Regions from separate parts of the Bacillus sp. FDAARGOS_235 genome, predicted to be linked through region 3. Evidence: riboswitches for the same ligand, from Rfam matches in the RefSeq annotation. Region 3 holds a riboswitch; each other region holds the start of a gene.
What was found. A riboswitch is a leader RNA that binds a small molecule or an ion and turns the genes downstream of it on or off. The one in region 3 is predicted to bind S-adenosylmethionine.
Positions count from the first base shown of each region.

Region 1: linked by a shared signal. The riboswitch ahead of A6J74_RS09700 (YezD family protein) and the one ahead of A6J74_RS03510 (ECF-type riboflavin transporter substrate-binding protein) in region 3 are both predicted to bind S-adenosylmethionine.
Region 2: linked by a shared signal. The riboswitch ahead of A6J74_RS12985 (sugar ABC transporter substrate-binding protein) and the one ahead of A6J74_RS03510 (ECF-type riboflavin transporter substrate-binding protein) in region 3 are both predicted to bind S-adenosylmethionine.

Region 1 is NZ_CP020437.2:1,566,877-1,571,738, reverse strand. Features, by position in the region: gene lysA (diaminopimelate decarboxylase) at 100-1,416, shown strand; SAM riboswitch class I at 1,580-1,688, shown strand; gene A6J74_RS09700 (YezD family protein) at 1,761-1,904, shown strand; gene A6J74_RS09695 (phosphoadenylyl-sulfate reductase) at 1,991-2,695, shown strand; gene sat (sulfate adenylyltransferase) at 2,734-3,870, shown strand; gene cysC (adenylyl-sulfate kinase) at 3,883-4,494, shown strand; gene A6J74_RS09680 (nitrite/sulfite reductase) at 4,587-4,862, shown strand, end outside.
Region 2 is NZ_CP020437.2:2,148,562-2,153,423, reverse strand. Features, by position in the region: gene A6J74_RS12990 (sugar ABC transporter ATP-binding protein) at 1-857, opposite strand, end outside; gene A6J74_RS12985 (sugar ABC transporter substrate-binding protein) at 854-1,966, opposite strand; SAM riboswitch class I at 2,055-2,160, opposite strand; gene A6J74_RS12980 (NCS2 family permease) at 2,252-3,553, opposite strand; gene A6J74_RS12975 (SDR family oxidoreductase) at 3,756-4,622, shown strand; gene A6J74_RS12970 (L,D-transpeptidase) at 4,691-4,862, shown strand, end outside.
Region 3 is NZ_CP020437.2:361,823-366,684, forward strand. Features, by position in the region: gene A6J74_RS03500 (energy-coupling factor transporter transmembrane component T family protein) at 1-309, opposite strand, end outside; gene A6J74_RS03505 (ABC transporter ATP-binding protein) at 302-2,002, opposite strand; gene A6J74_RS03510 (ECF-type riboflavin transporter substrate-binding protein) at 2,013-2,561, opposite strand; SAM riboswitch class I at 2,701-2,816, opposite strand; gene A6J74_RS03515 (aspartate/glutamate racemase family protein) at 2,968-3,651, shown strand; gene A6J74_RS03520 (macrolide family glycosyltransferase) at 3,701-4,862, opposite strand, start outside.

The sequences.
Region 1 (4,862 bases), 1.2 Mb from region 3:
TGAACATTGTTCCGCGCGTTTTTTGTCTATCTAAAAGCGTGCTGCAATGAATAGAAGATTGGGGTTATGAGTTTTAGAGGAAATAAGGGAGGAATTCAAATGTATTTACACGGCACAAGCCGAATCAATGGGCAAGGACACTTAGAAATTGGAGGGTGCGATACGACGCAGCTAGCAAAACAATACGGAACACCACTTTATGTATACGATGAAGAGTCTATTCGAGGGAAATGTCGTGCGTTTCATCGTGCTTTTAAAGAAAGTGGTTTCTCTTATCAAGTAGCATATGCAAGCAAGGCGTTCTTGTGCATGGAGATGTGCCGAGTAGCTCGTGAAGAGAACATGTCATTAGATGTTGTTTCGGGTGGGGAATTATATACTGCGCTCCAAGCAGGATTTCCAGCATCACGTATTCATTTTCATGGAAACAATAAAACAGAAGAAGAGATAGTGATGGCTCTTCAGGCGAATATCGGTTGTTTTGTAGTAGATAATTTCTTGGAATTAGAAGTTTTACACGATTTAGCAATGCAACATGGGAAATTTGTAAACATATTAATTCGTGTAACGCCTGGAGTAGAGGCGCACACACATGAATATATTACGACAGGCCAAGAGGATTCAAAATTTGGATTTGGCGTTTCAAATGGTCAAGCGATGCAGGCAATTGGGCTTGCTTTACAAAAATCAAATTATAATGTGTTAGGGATTCATTCACATATCGGATCACAAATATTTGAAACGGCTGGTTTTGTTCGAGCGATTGAAGTTCTTCGTAAATTTTTGGAAGAGGTGAGAGAGCAAACGAACTATGTAGTAAAAGTATTAAATGTAGGCGGAGGATTTGGAATACGCTATACAGAGTCAGATACACCATTAACTCTTGAGACATATGTGCGAGCTGTAACAAGTGCAGTGAGAGAACAATTTACAGTATGTGAATATCCATTGCCAGAAATATGGGTTGAACCAGGCCGTAGTATTGTAGGTGATGCGGGAACGACAATTTATACAGTTGGATCTGTGAAAGAAATTCCTGGCATTCGGAAATATGTATCCGTCGATGGTGGAATGACAGATAACTTAAGACCGGCTTTATATAGCGCTCGTTACGAAGCGATGTTAGCGAATCGAGGAAATGATGAGAATGAGGAACTCGTTTCAATTGCTGGGAAATGCTGTGAGAGTGGAGATATGCTAATTTGGGATATTAATCTACCGAAAGTTGCTTCTTCTGATTTACTAGCAATTTCTTGTACGGGAGCATATGGGTACTCGATGGCGAATAATTATAATCGAATTCGGAGACCAGCCGTCGTCTTTGCGAAAGGTGGCACATCGCAAATTGTTGTGGAACGTGAAACGTACGAAAATATCATTGGGAACGATCGCATACGTATTAAAGAGCTTGTTTAAATAAGGAAAAGGAGTTGTTCGAATGGGCAATTCCTTTTTATAAAGTGAAACTATAATCAGTGGGGGGGATTGCCCGCAAATAGCGGGATAAAATAAAATAATTAAAATATATCGGAAAACTAGGATTGAAAAAAATCAGAATTGTGATAAAATACAAATACAAAGCTTATCAAGAGAAGCGGAGGGAACTGGCCCGAAGAAGCTCGGCAACCTGCTTATAGAAAGCAAGGTGCTAAATCCAGCAAAATGGAATCCATTTTGAAAGATAAGGTAAAATATATTACCGAACAGTCTTTTCGAAATGGGAAAGATTTTTTTTATGAATAAAAAGGGGGGCTGTTCGCGTGAGCGTACGGGAACATTTTGATGAAGTATCTGAGAAAATTCAAGCGATGCTTGCTGATATGAAATATGGTTCAATTACAATTGTGGTGCAAGATGGAAAAGTAATTCAATTAGAGAAAAGTGAAAAAGTACGTTTAAAGTGAAAAGCGCTGACTAGAAAAACTAGAGGCGGTTTTAATCTATTTTAATAGATTAAAACCGTCTTTTTGCTTTTACAGGGGGAAAAAACATGTTGACGTATGAAACGTGGGAAGAAAATCGTGTTTCATTTTCAGAGGAAGATGAAACGAAAGGCGCGCTATCCGTATTAAGTTGGGCTTATAAAGAATATAAAGATGAAATTGTATACGCGTGTAGCTTCGGAGTGGAAGGCATGGTTTTACTGCATCTTATAAACCAAGTAAATCCATCTGCTAAAGTTGTATTTTTGGATACAAATGTTCATTTTCAAGAAACGTATGAATTAATTCAAAAAGTAAGAGAACGATTTCCTTCATTAAATATTATAGAAAAACAGCCGGAACTTACACTCGATGAACAAGCGAAGTTGCACGGTGAGAAACTATGGGAAAGCAATCCGAATCTCTGTTGTAAGATTAGGAAGATTTTGCCGTTAGAAAAATCACTTACAGAGGAAAAAGCGTGGATATCGGGCTTAAGAAGGGAACAATCAGAAACGCGTAAGCATACAAAGTTTATAAATCAAGATCATCGTTTTCAATCTATTAAAGTTTGTCCGCTTATTCATTGGACGTGGAAAGAAGTATGGCGATATGTATACAAACATAACTTGTCATACAACCCATTACATGATATTGGATATCCAAGTATCGGGTGTGAGAAGTGTACGTTACCTGTAGGTGCCGGTGGTGATTCAAGAGATGGTAGGTGGACCGGGAAAATGAAAACCGAATGCGGTCTTCATTACCAATAAGATGTATCTTGAAATAAAGCTAAGAGGGGATATAGAAAATGACTACAAGAAACGAATTAATAAACCGTGTAGATGAGACATACGACGTATCACAAATTGAAAAAGAAATTGAATTAGACAACATTGCATTAAGTGATTTAGAACTGCTAGCGACAGGGGGATATAGTCCGCTTACTGGTTTTTTAGGGAAAAAAGACTATGATTCGGTCGTAGAAACGCTTCGTTTAGCAGATGGAAGCGTATGGAGTATACCGATTACATTGCCAGTAACAGAAGAAGTAGCAGAGGGACTGAAAGCTGGAGAGGAAGTAAAACTTGTTAATGATAGAAATATATATGGTGTCATTCAAATAGAAGATATTTTTGCACCTGATAAAGAAAAAGAAGCTTTACTTGTATATAAAACGACGGATGAGGCTCATCCAGGCGTGAAAAAATTATATGAACGACCAGATGTTTATGTTGGAGGAGCTATTACGCTTATAAAACGCTTGGAAAATAAGCAATTTCCTTCTTATCATTTAGACCCAATTGAAACGAGAGAAGAATTTAAAAAACGTGGCTGGAAAACAGTAGTTGGATTTCAAACGAGAAATCCGGTACATCGTGCCCATGAGTATATTCAAAAATCTGCTCTTGAAATTGTAGATGGTCTCTTTTTAAATCCGCTCGTTGGGGAAACAAAGTCAGATGATATTCCTGCTGATGTAAGGATGGAAAGCTACGAAGTGTTGCTTCAAAACTATTATCCGAAAAATCGTGTCTTTTTAGGTGTATTTCCTGCAGCGATGCGCTACGCAGGACCAAGGGAAGCGATATTTCATGCATTGGTAAGAAAGAATTTTGGGTGTACCCACTTTATTGTAGGACGTGATCATGCTGGGGTAGGAGACTATTACGGAACATACGAAGCGCAGGAAATCTTTACGAACTTTACAGTGGAAGAGTTAGGGATTACGCCGCTATTTTTTGAACATAGCTTTTACTGTACGAGATGTGAAGCGATGGCTTCAACGAAAACGTGTCCGCATGGAAAAGAGGACCGTGTCATTTTATCAGGTACAAAAGTAAGAGAAATGTTAAGAAATGGTGAGATTCCGCCAAGTACATTTAGTCGTAAAGAAGTAGTGGAAGTGTTAATTAAAGGTTTGAAAAAAGAAGTAGTAACAGAATAGGGAGAGAACGAGATGGATACGAATATTACTTGGCACACAGCTTCTGTTTCGAAAAATGAGAGAAGAGTGAAGAATGGGCATCATAGTTTTGTAATTTGGTTTACTGGTTTATCAGCTTCGGGTAAATCTACAGTAGCGAATGCGGTTGCTCGTAAACTATTTGAAAAGAATATTGGAAATTATGTGTTAGATGGGGATAATATTCGCCATGGTTTAAATAAAGACTTAGGTTTTTCTGAAAGTGATCGTATGGAGAATATAAGGCGTATTGGCGAAGTGGCGAAGCTATTTGTAGATCAAGGTACTGTTGTTCTTACAGCGTTCATTTCACCATTTCGAGTAGATCGAAAACAAGTTAGGGATCTATTAGCGGCAGATGAGTTTATAGAAGTGTTTGTAAAATGTCCAATTGAAGAGTGTGAAAAACGTGATCCAAAAGGGTTATACAAAAAAGCGAGACAAGGTGATATTAAAGATTTTACAGGTATTGATTCACCGTATGAGGAACCAGATCGAGCGGAATTAATTGTAGAAACGCACAAGTATTCTATTGAAGAATGTGCAGAACAAATCGTGAAGTACTTACAAGAGCGTAGTTTTGTCCCGTTGTTTGCTGGGAAGTAAAACGCCCACCTCAAAATTCGGCTGGAGCAGGCTGTAAATGCCCGATTGGTGAGGGTTGATTAAAGTTTCACTTTATATAGGGGGATTTAAAAATGAGTTATGAAAAAGTATGGGCCAATAATGAAAAATTAAATCAGACTGAGAAAAATAAATTAGCAAAAGATGGTTTGGAAATTTTTAATGATATTCCTTACTATGCGGAAAATGGATTCGAATCTATTCCGAAAGAAGAGTGGGACGCATTTAAATGGGCAGGATTGTATTTGCAAAGACCGAAAGAAGCTGGCTATTTTATGATGCGTGTAAATATTCCTTCAGGGATTATTACAAATGCGCAGGCGGAAGTGCTTGCTTCTATCGCTGAGGAT
Region 2 (4,862 bases), 1.8 Mb from region 3:
ATCACAACAGTTTCACCTTTCCGTACGGTGAGAGAAAGGGGAGAATGGTTTTTGTGTAATGGAAGTTCTTGTACTTTAAAGAATTCTTCGTTCCCTCGTTTTGGTGCTGCATTAATAGGAAGTGTAAGTTGTTTTCCAGTCATCGATTCTACAATTTGTTGATCTGTAACCTTTGTAATCGCATCAGAAAGTGCGACTTTACCATTATGTAATACAGTTACATCATCCGCGAAATTTCGAATCTCTGATAAACGATGAGAAATTAAGATGATGCCAATTCCTTTTGATGTTAAATCTTTTAATAGTTGCCCGAAGGTTTCAATTTCTTTCGGTCCAAGAGAAGAAGTAGGCTCATCTAATAAAAGATAATTTGTATTGTTGGATAAAGCTCTTGCGATAAGAAGTAATTGTTTTTCATGTAATGAGCAGTTTGAAACATCTTCAAAAATATTTAAATCAGCCTGTACAGTTTGCAAATGTTGTTTAGCGAGTGCGACTAATTTTGACTTTGAAAATAGTACTTTATTTTGCATTGCTAAATGATCGATAAGTACATTTTCTAATACAGATAATCCCGGAATAAGTCCGTGGTCTACTTCTTGTGTTACGAAAGAAATACCGTGCTTTTTTGCATCGCGTGGCGAAGGAAAGGAAACAGACTGATTATCAATTTTTATATCGCCAGCAACTGGTTGAATTTCACCAGTTGCTATTTTCAGTAGAGTACTTTTCCCAGCACCGTTCATTCCTAGTAGGGCATGAACTTTTCCTTTTTGAATATGGATAGAAACATCTTCTAGAACAGGTGTAGCGGCATGATAAGAATGTGTAATGTTTTGAAGAGAGAATGTCATCATTTTTTCTCCTTCTCTAATTTTTTCATCCAAGGAGAATACGCATCTTTCGAGTCTCCCCAACCGTTTATATGTTTTGATAATTGATCCATTGTTATATTTTCTTTTGGTAAACTATTTTTCTTTACTAAATAAGGTTCTAGTGAATAAATATCTGGCGTTTGTTCACCGGCAATTTTTTTGTATAAGAATCGTACTTGAACTTTCCCTACTTCAGCTGGATCCGTTGCAGCCGTAGCAGACCAAGGTGAGTTTTCTTTTTGCATAAGTTGTAAATCTTCATTACTTAAGTCAATGCTGTATACTTTTATATCTGTACGACCAGCTTGTTCAAGTGCTTTAACAGCTCCTTTAGCAAACTCATCCCACGAAGCGAAAATGGCTTGTAAATCTCCTTCTTTCGGATATTTTTTTAGTAAAGCTTCTACTTGTGTTTGTGTATCAAGTGGTGTGTTATTACTAGCAGTACCGAATCGCGCAACTTCTTTTATATTTGGATACCGTTTATAAAAAGCATCAATGATAACGTTACGACGTTCCATTGGAGCAAATCCGCCAACCCATACGACTGCGATATTTCCTTGTCCATTCAAATCTTCTGCTAACGTTTTTAATGATTTCCATGCAAGACTATAGTCATCTTGATCAATAATCGTTACACCTGGTAAGCGTAGATCGTTATCAAACGCGACTACGGGAATGTTCGCCTGTAACGCTTTTTCTACCCCAGGTTTTAATGCTTCAGATCGGCCATGATCAATTAAAATACCATCCACTTTTGAATTAATAGCAGTATCTAAATTTGCAGCCATTTTTGCTAAATCGTTATCAGAATTGTAGACTTGTACACTACCGCCAAATAGCTCGACTTGTTTTTTGACGCCCTCAATATATTGAGAGGAAAAAGTTCCGATAGACATTTGCATAATTAATGCGATTTTTAATGGCTTTTTTATTTGCTTTGGAATTTCTGTTTGTAAATGATTTTCAACTGTTGTAGTTACTTTTTTCACCGTTTGTTGCTTTTGTGAAGAGATAGCATCTTGTTCATTTGTACAAGCCGTCAATGTAAGTAATAGAAAAATAAGTACGATGGAACACAATTTTTTCATAAAAAAATCCCTCCTAAACTAAGAAGAGAGGGGAGGGAGTGAAAATAAAAAACGCCTTTTCATATAGAAAAGACGTCTTATCATATTACTCTTATCTTTCAACACAACGTGTTGTAAGAATTAGCACCGTGCCCATAAATGGGTCGGTTGCCGGGCTTCGTAGGGCTCATCCCTCCACCTGCTCTTGATAAGACATCGAATATTTAACTATTTTGAATTATTCCATGATTCTGTACAGTTGTCAAATGTTTTTTGAAAATAAAAAATCCCTCAGAAAGAGGGATTTTAATGTGGTAAGAATATCAATTGATAAGCGAACAAGATTCCGAATACATACACAAGTGGGTGAACAGAACGGAATTTACCTTTTGCCACTTTCATAAGTGGGTATGAAATAAATCCAAGTGCGATACCTGTTGCGATACTTGATGTAAGTGGCATGCTTAAGATTACTAAGAATGCTGGGAATGCTTCATCAAATGAATCCCAATCGATGTGGCGAACTGAACCCATCATAAGACTACCAACGATAATTAGTGATGGTGCAGTAATAGCTGATACACCAGATACAGCGCTCACTAATGGTCCAAAGAAAGCTGCTAATGCGAATAGAACAGCTACTGTAACTGTTGTTAAACCAGTACGGCCACCAGCTGCAACACCAGCAGAAGATTCAATGTAAGCTGTTGATGGTGTTGTTCCGAACATAGAACCGATTGTTGCTGAGAATGAGTCAGATAGAAGAGCTCGTCCTGCTTTTGGAAGCTTTCCGTCTTTCATAAATCCACCTTGTTGCGCAACGCCAAGTAGTGTACCTGTTGTATCGAATAGTGTAACAAGGAAGAATGAGAATACAACGCCGTATAATCCGTAGTTAATTACATCAGATACAGCAGTAATTGGATTTGATACGATAATACCTTCTGGTAATCCAGGCATTGATGTAACACCGTTTGAGAACGTTAATTGTCCTGTGAAGAAAGCGATAAGACCAGTTAATAGCATGCCGATAAATAGCGCACCATTTACATTTAAAGACATAAGGACAATTGTAATTCCAAGTCCAGCTAATGCTAGTAGAACTGGAGCAGAGTGAAGATCACCAAGTCCAACTAAGTTTGCATCGTTTTTTGTAACGATACCTGTTAAACGTAAACCGATAAAGGCGATAAATAGTCCGATACCAGCAGTAATTGCGTGTTTTAAGTTTTCAGGAATGGCTTCCATTAATTTTGTACGGAAAGATGTGAATGATAACAAAATTAAAATCATACCTGCTACGAATACAGCAGAGAATGCAATTGCGAAAGTCATGCCTTCATGAGCTTTTACAACAGAGTAAGAGAAGTAAGCATTTAATCCCATACCTGGTGCAATTGCGATTGGTAAGTTTGTAAAGATCGCCATAAATAATGTTCCGACAACAGCAGCGATAATTGTTGCTGTAAATGCTTGTTCAAATGGAACACCTGCATCCCCAAGGATGACAGGGTTTACGACAATGATATATGCCATTGTTAAGAAGGTAATAATACCTGCCATAATTTCAGTTTTAATAGAAGTTTTATGTTTTGAAAGGTTAAACATATAAACATCCTTTCTGTTTACGAATAATTTTCACAACAGTTATATATAATATTCGTTTTTTAACTATTTTGCAATAGTTTTGTATAAAAAGTTTACAACAATTCATATTTTGTGTCTTAAATTCGAATATTAATCGTAAAACTATGTGTGAATTGTAATTTTTTATTGTGCACATGATAAGGAAAAGGAGCTGAAGGAAGTTATGCCACAGCAAAAAAGCTTTTTAACAATGCCAGCCCAACATCAAAATAAACAGCCTGGTATTGAATCATTAATGAATCCACTTCCGCAGTTTGAAGATCCCAATTATAAGGGAAGTGAAAAGTTAAAGGGGAAGAATGTGTTAATTACAGGGGGAGATAGCGGGATTGGACGAGCTGTTTCCATCGCTTTTGCAAAAGAGGGTGCAAATATTGCAATTGCTTATTTAGATGAGGAGGAGGATGCGAATGAGACGAAACAACGTGTTGAAAAAGAAGGTGTAAAGTGTGTATTACTACCGGGAGATTTAAGTAATGAACAACATTGTAAAGATATTGTGGAAGAGACTGTTTCGCAGTTAGGTGGTTTAAATATTGTTGTGAATAACGTCGCACAGCAATATCCGCAGCAAGGACTAGAATATATTACAGCAGAACAGCTAGAAAAAACATTCCGTATTAATATTTTTTCTTATTTTCACGTTACGAAAGCAGCACTTTCTCACTTCAAACAAGGGGATGTCATTATAAATACGGCGTCTATCGTTGCATATGAAGGAAATGAAACTTTAATTGATTATTCTGCAACGAAAGGAGCTATCGTTGCTTTTACAAGATCTCTCTCTCAATCGTTAGTGCAAAAAGGAATTCGTGTAAATGGTGTTGCGCCAGGCCCGATTTGGACACCTCTTATTCCATCGAGCTTTGGTGAGAAGAAAGTGTCACAGTTTGGAAGCAATGTTCCGATGCAAAGACCTGGTCAGCCATATGAATTAGCACCAGCATACGTATACTTAGCATCGGACGATTCATCTTATGTTACGGGGCAAATGATACATGTAAACGGAGGCGTTATCGTAAATGGATAGTTTTCATTTATAAGAGCAAAGTAAAGCTAATTGCATTTATTATGATGTTAGTGCTAGGGAGGATTTAGATGAAAAAAGTATTGTTTATCGTAATCCTATTTTTCTGCCTACCAGCTAGCGTTTTTGCTAATACAGATCATTTAATATTAGTTAATCTTACGACGAATCAGCTGTCTTTCTTTGAAGAAGGAAACTATACGAGAACGTTTCCGATAACGACTGGAAGAGATCGTACACCTA
Region 3 (4,862 bases):
TGTTTCATATGTAATTGTTGCATAACCAATATGTAAAAACGAAGTATACGATCCAGTTAATTCAGATCCATGAGTCGGTGTAATTAATAAAATCATAACAGTGTTTAATAAACTAAATGTAAATATAACAGTAAAAATAAGTAAAATTTTACGAAGTGGAATTTTAGCAAGTAAGAGTCCGATACATCCAAACATAAATAAAATTAGTAATATGCGAAAATCAAAAAACATAAAAGTAAGCGTCATACAAAATATAAACAAAACTAATTTCACAGCCCCATCCATACGACGAAAATACGTATTATGCATTTTCCTCCCTCCTACTAACATCGCAATAAAGTTCCATAAACTTTTCTGGACATGAAATTTCACTAAATGTAACAAGCTCGAATAAAGAACTCTCTCTTAGATTGGCTCTTTGTAACGTTTCTTTATGTCCTAATACAGTAGTTGCAGTATTATCCGCAATGATTTCTCCCTCATGTAGAACTACCGCTCGGTCTGCATATTCTAATGCTAGATTCATATCGTGTGTTATGAAAATAAAGGATATTCCCTTTTTAGCCAGGTTTCTAATAAATGACATAAACTGTTTATAATGATAATAATCTTGTCCAGCCGTCGGTTCATCTAATATGATAAGTTTAGGATTTGTTGTTAATACAGATGCGATAGTTAATCTCTTTTTCTGCCCATAGCTTAATGCCTGAATTGGCCAATTACGAAATGGATATAAACCACAGATTTTTAATGATTCTTCAGCTCTATAGTTAACTTCTTTCTTAGAAAACTTTTTTAATTTTAATGTGAATGAAACCTCTTCTAAAACAGTAGGTTGTGTAATCATATGATTTGGATTTTGCATCACATAAGAGATCATCTCCCCACGCTTACGAATAGACCAAGAACTAATATTTTCTCCATCTAATAAAATCCCTGCATTACTTGTTTTATTTATACCAATAAGACTGTGAGCTAATGTTGATTTTCCAGCTCCATTGTGTCCTAAAAGAGCGATAAGTTCTCCTTTGCTTATCGAAAAATTTATATTTTTCAATACTCTTTGTCTATTAGGATAGGAAAATGATAAATTCTCTACTCTTAATAATTCTTTATTTTTAGTAGCATCTTTAAAAAAAACTTGCTTCTCCATCCATTCTTTTAAAACGCCACTAATTTTTTCCTTTTGAATTTTTTCCAGTGGATATATTACGGCATTATTACTATCAAAATGTAATCTCTTTAATGCTTCAATATAAATCGGCTCCCTTAAGCCAATACGAGGCAATATATTTGATGCTAATATTTCTTCCGAAGTCCCTACCGTAATGACTTTACCTTCATCAATTAAAATCATTTTATCTAAATCCAATTTTAATATTTCTTCTATTCGATGTTCAATAATTACAATTGTTTTATTAGTTTGTGCATGTATATCTTTCATAAGTTCTATCGTATGTATGGCGCTTAGCGGATCTAAGTTTGCTAAAGGTTCATCGAACAATAATATATCCGCATTTGTTGTTAAGAGACCTGCAAGAGAAACCGTTTGTTTTTGTCCTCCTGATAATTCATGCGGACTTTGTTTACGAAAAGTATGCATCTTTACCTTTGTTAATGAGTCTGCAACACTCTTTTTCATATCATCTTGATTTACACATTCATTTTCTAAATAAAAAGCGACATCTTCTTCTACTGTAAGGCCAATAAACTGAGCATCTTGATCTTGTAATATTGTTCCTACATGCTTACTCTGTTCAAAAATACTGCCTTTCCTCGGGTCTTTACCAGCAATTAATACGTTACCAGCACTAATCCCTTCATACGAAAATGGGATTAGCCCATTAATACAATGAGCTAATGTCGACTTCCCAGAACCGCTTCGTCCAGCAATTAGTACTTTTTCTCCAGGGTTGATATGAAATGTAATATCTTTCAAAGTAGGCTGCGCAGCATGCTTATATTGAAAGCTGAATTCTTCAAACGAAATAATTGGTTGCATGTTAACATCCCTACTTTTCAATTTTTAAATGTGTATGTTTTTTATTCGATTTTGCTAGGCCAATTGTAATCGGTAATCCAAGAACTAAGAAAATAATAACATCAGCAATGGTTGCCCCTAATACTTGTATAACAATTTTGTCAAACGGTTCTCCCATCACGATAATATCGAATACCCCAGCAAATATAATAGCAATGACAATACCTACTAAACCAGTAATTGCTAAATAAGAAATATCTCCCTTACTAAACGACCCATTTTTCACATTAAACCCACCTCTTTTTTGAATGAGCCCCATCGCAAAACCAATAATTCCTGAGCTCAGAACCCAGCCCCACCAAATCCCCCCACCAGAGATCGTATCTGTTACGGTATGACCGATAAGTCCTATTAACAGTCCTGCTACTGGACCAAATAACGCTCCAAAAATGGTTAATATAGCTAATCCAGGTTTAATAAATGTATTTGGTGCAATAGTAAATCCCCAAAGTCCTAATATCCCATATAAAGCTGCTCCGATTCCGATTGCTACTACTAACTTTGTTGATAATTTGTTCATTTCAATTCTCCTCTCAAATTAGTCAGCTTTCATTACTCTATATTTATTTTAATAATGAATTATGCATCGACACTCCCTTTCTATACAACAAAAAATGACCTCTTACATAAGAGGTCATTTTCTTTCACGTGCAAGAATCCTCTTATCTTTCAAAAAACACATCGTGTCCTCTGCGGAATTAGCACCTTCCTATGAATGCACATAGGGGTTGCTGAGGTTTCTTAGGGCCGTTCCCTCCACCTCTCTGGATAAGTATTAATTTGTAATTCGTATTATGGCACTAAGAAAGATAAATTTCAACACTTTTCTAATTATTTTTATTTTTTATTAAATAGTGTATTTAAATCATTGTATTCTTATCGGAATTATGAAATAATGGATTCGAAATTGTTACAAGGGGGAATGTATGATGAAAGTAATTGGTTTAATTGGTGGGTTAAGCTGGGAATCTACATCACTATACTATAAACATATTAATACGCTAACACTCTCTCAATACGATCAAAATGCGAAGCTCGTTTTATATAGTATGGATTTTGGAGAAGTAACTACTTTATTACAAAACCATCAATATGAAGAAGTAAAAAACGAATTAGTCACAGTTGCTAAAAAGGTTGAAAAGTCCGGGGCGGAATGTTTATTAATGTGTTCAAATACAGTCCATTTATTTGCTGAGGAAGTAGAACAAGCAATATCAATTCCACTTCTTCATATCGGTGATGTAAGTGCTAAAGAAATGGTAGAACAGAATATAAAACGTATCGGACTATTAGGAACGAAACAAACGATGGAACAAGATTTTTATACATCACGACTAGCAAAATATAACATTGAGACACTTATCCCAAATGACGAAGAAAGAACTTTTATCCATCACGTCATATTAAACGAATTAAGTAGAGGCATTATTTCAGAAACTTCAAGAGAGAAACTAATACAAATTACCAATTCATTAATTCAAAACGGTGCGGAAGGTATATTACTAGGCTGTACTGAAATACCATTACTTATTTCCCAAAATGACCTTACTGTTCCTGTTTTTGATACTGCTTTTTTACATGCAAATACTGCTGTACAATTTGCTGGATAATAATATACAAGCATAAAGGTAGAGCCTCTATGCTTGTATATTGTCCGAACTATTTATTTAAAAGAGCATCAATAACTGCAATGGCTCTTTTGGAACCACCACACCCTAAAAAACTTTCATTCAGTTTTCGAATGCCATGTTTATACTTTTCATTTGAAAGAACGTCTGTTACCGCCTCTTTTAAAGTTTGCACATTAACATGCTCTTTCAATAATCTATGTGCTGCCTCAAGTTCAGTTAATCTTTGCGCTATCATTGGTTGATCTTTATCATGCGGTATTATCACAAATGGGACATTGTAATGAATTGCATCGTGTACACTATTCATTCCACCATGTGTAATAAAAACATTTGCTTCACTTAATATTTCTGATTGAGGTACGTAAGGGGATATAATAAAATTGTCTGGAGCTTGCTTAATTTTTGAAATATCATTTCTATCACCGATCGCCATTACTACAATCCCTTCGAAATTTGAAAAAGCATCAATACAAGTATTAAAGAATGGTTCGAGCCCTTCAAGAAGTGTTCCCATTGAAATATAAATAACTTTCTTTTTTGAAAGCAATTCAAGTGGAAACTTTATATTTGTTTTGCGCTTTATCATACTCGGCCCAATAAAAACATTCTTTTCTCCGAACGAATCGCTATTAGGTTGAAAATAACGACTTGTATACACGAGACTAATGTCTCCCTTATTTTGCATAAATTGAAGATGATTTTTGGGCTTTACTCCAAATTCATGTTCCATTTGATACAGTAATTTTTCAGAGAGTTCATCGGGTTGGAATTGTTTTTCTGCATTTGGATGAAAAGGTAAGGTTTCCAATACTTCTGGTGGAATTAAAAATATAGGAGAGGAAACTATGCCTGGAACTTGTAAATATTCCTTTACTAACTCTCCGGCACCAAATATATCATAAACTACGAAATCAAAATTTATGCTTTTACATAATTCTTTCGTAATTTCTAATATATATAAAGAAGTTTGAACATGTACATGAAAGAAAGTTGTTAATCCATAGGAAGTTTCATTATCAATAGAAATCTCCTTTAATAAATCCGGATGAGTATGTACAATAGCTCCCAAAACTTCAAGCCTTTCCTTAAAGTTTTCCGTTGTAATATAGTGTACCTTATCTCCTCTTTCAGTAAAAGCCTTTACTAAACTTAATGTAGGATTTACATGTCCCTCTGCAGGAAAATTAACT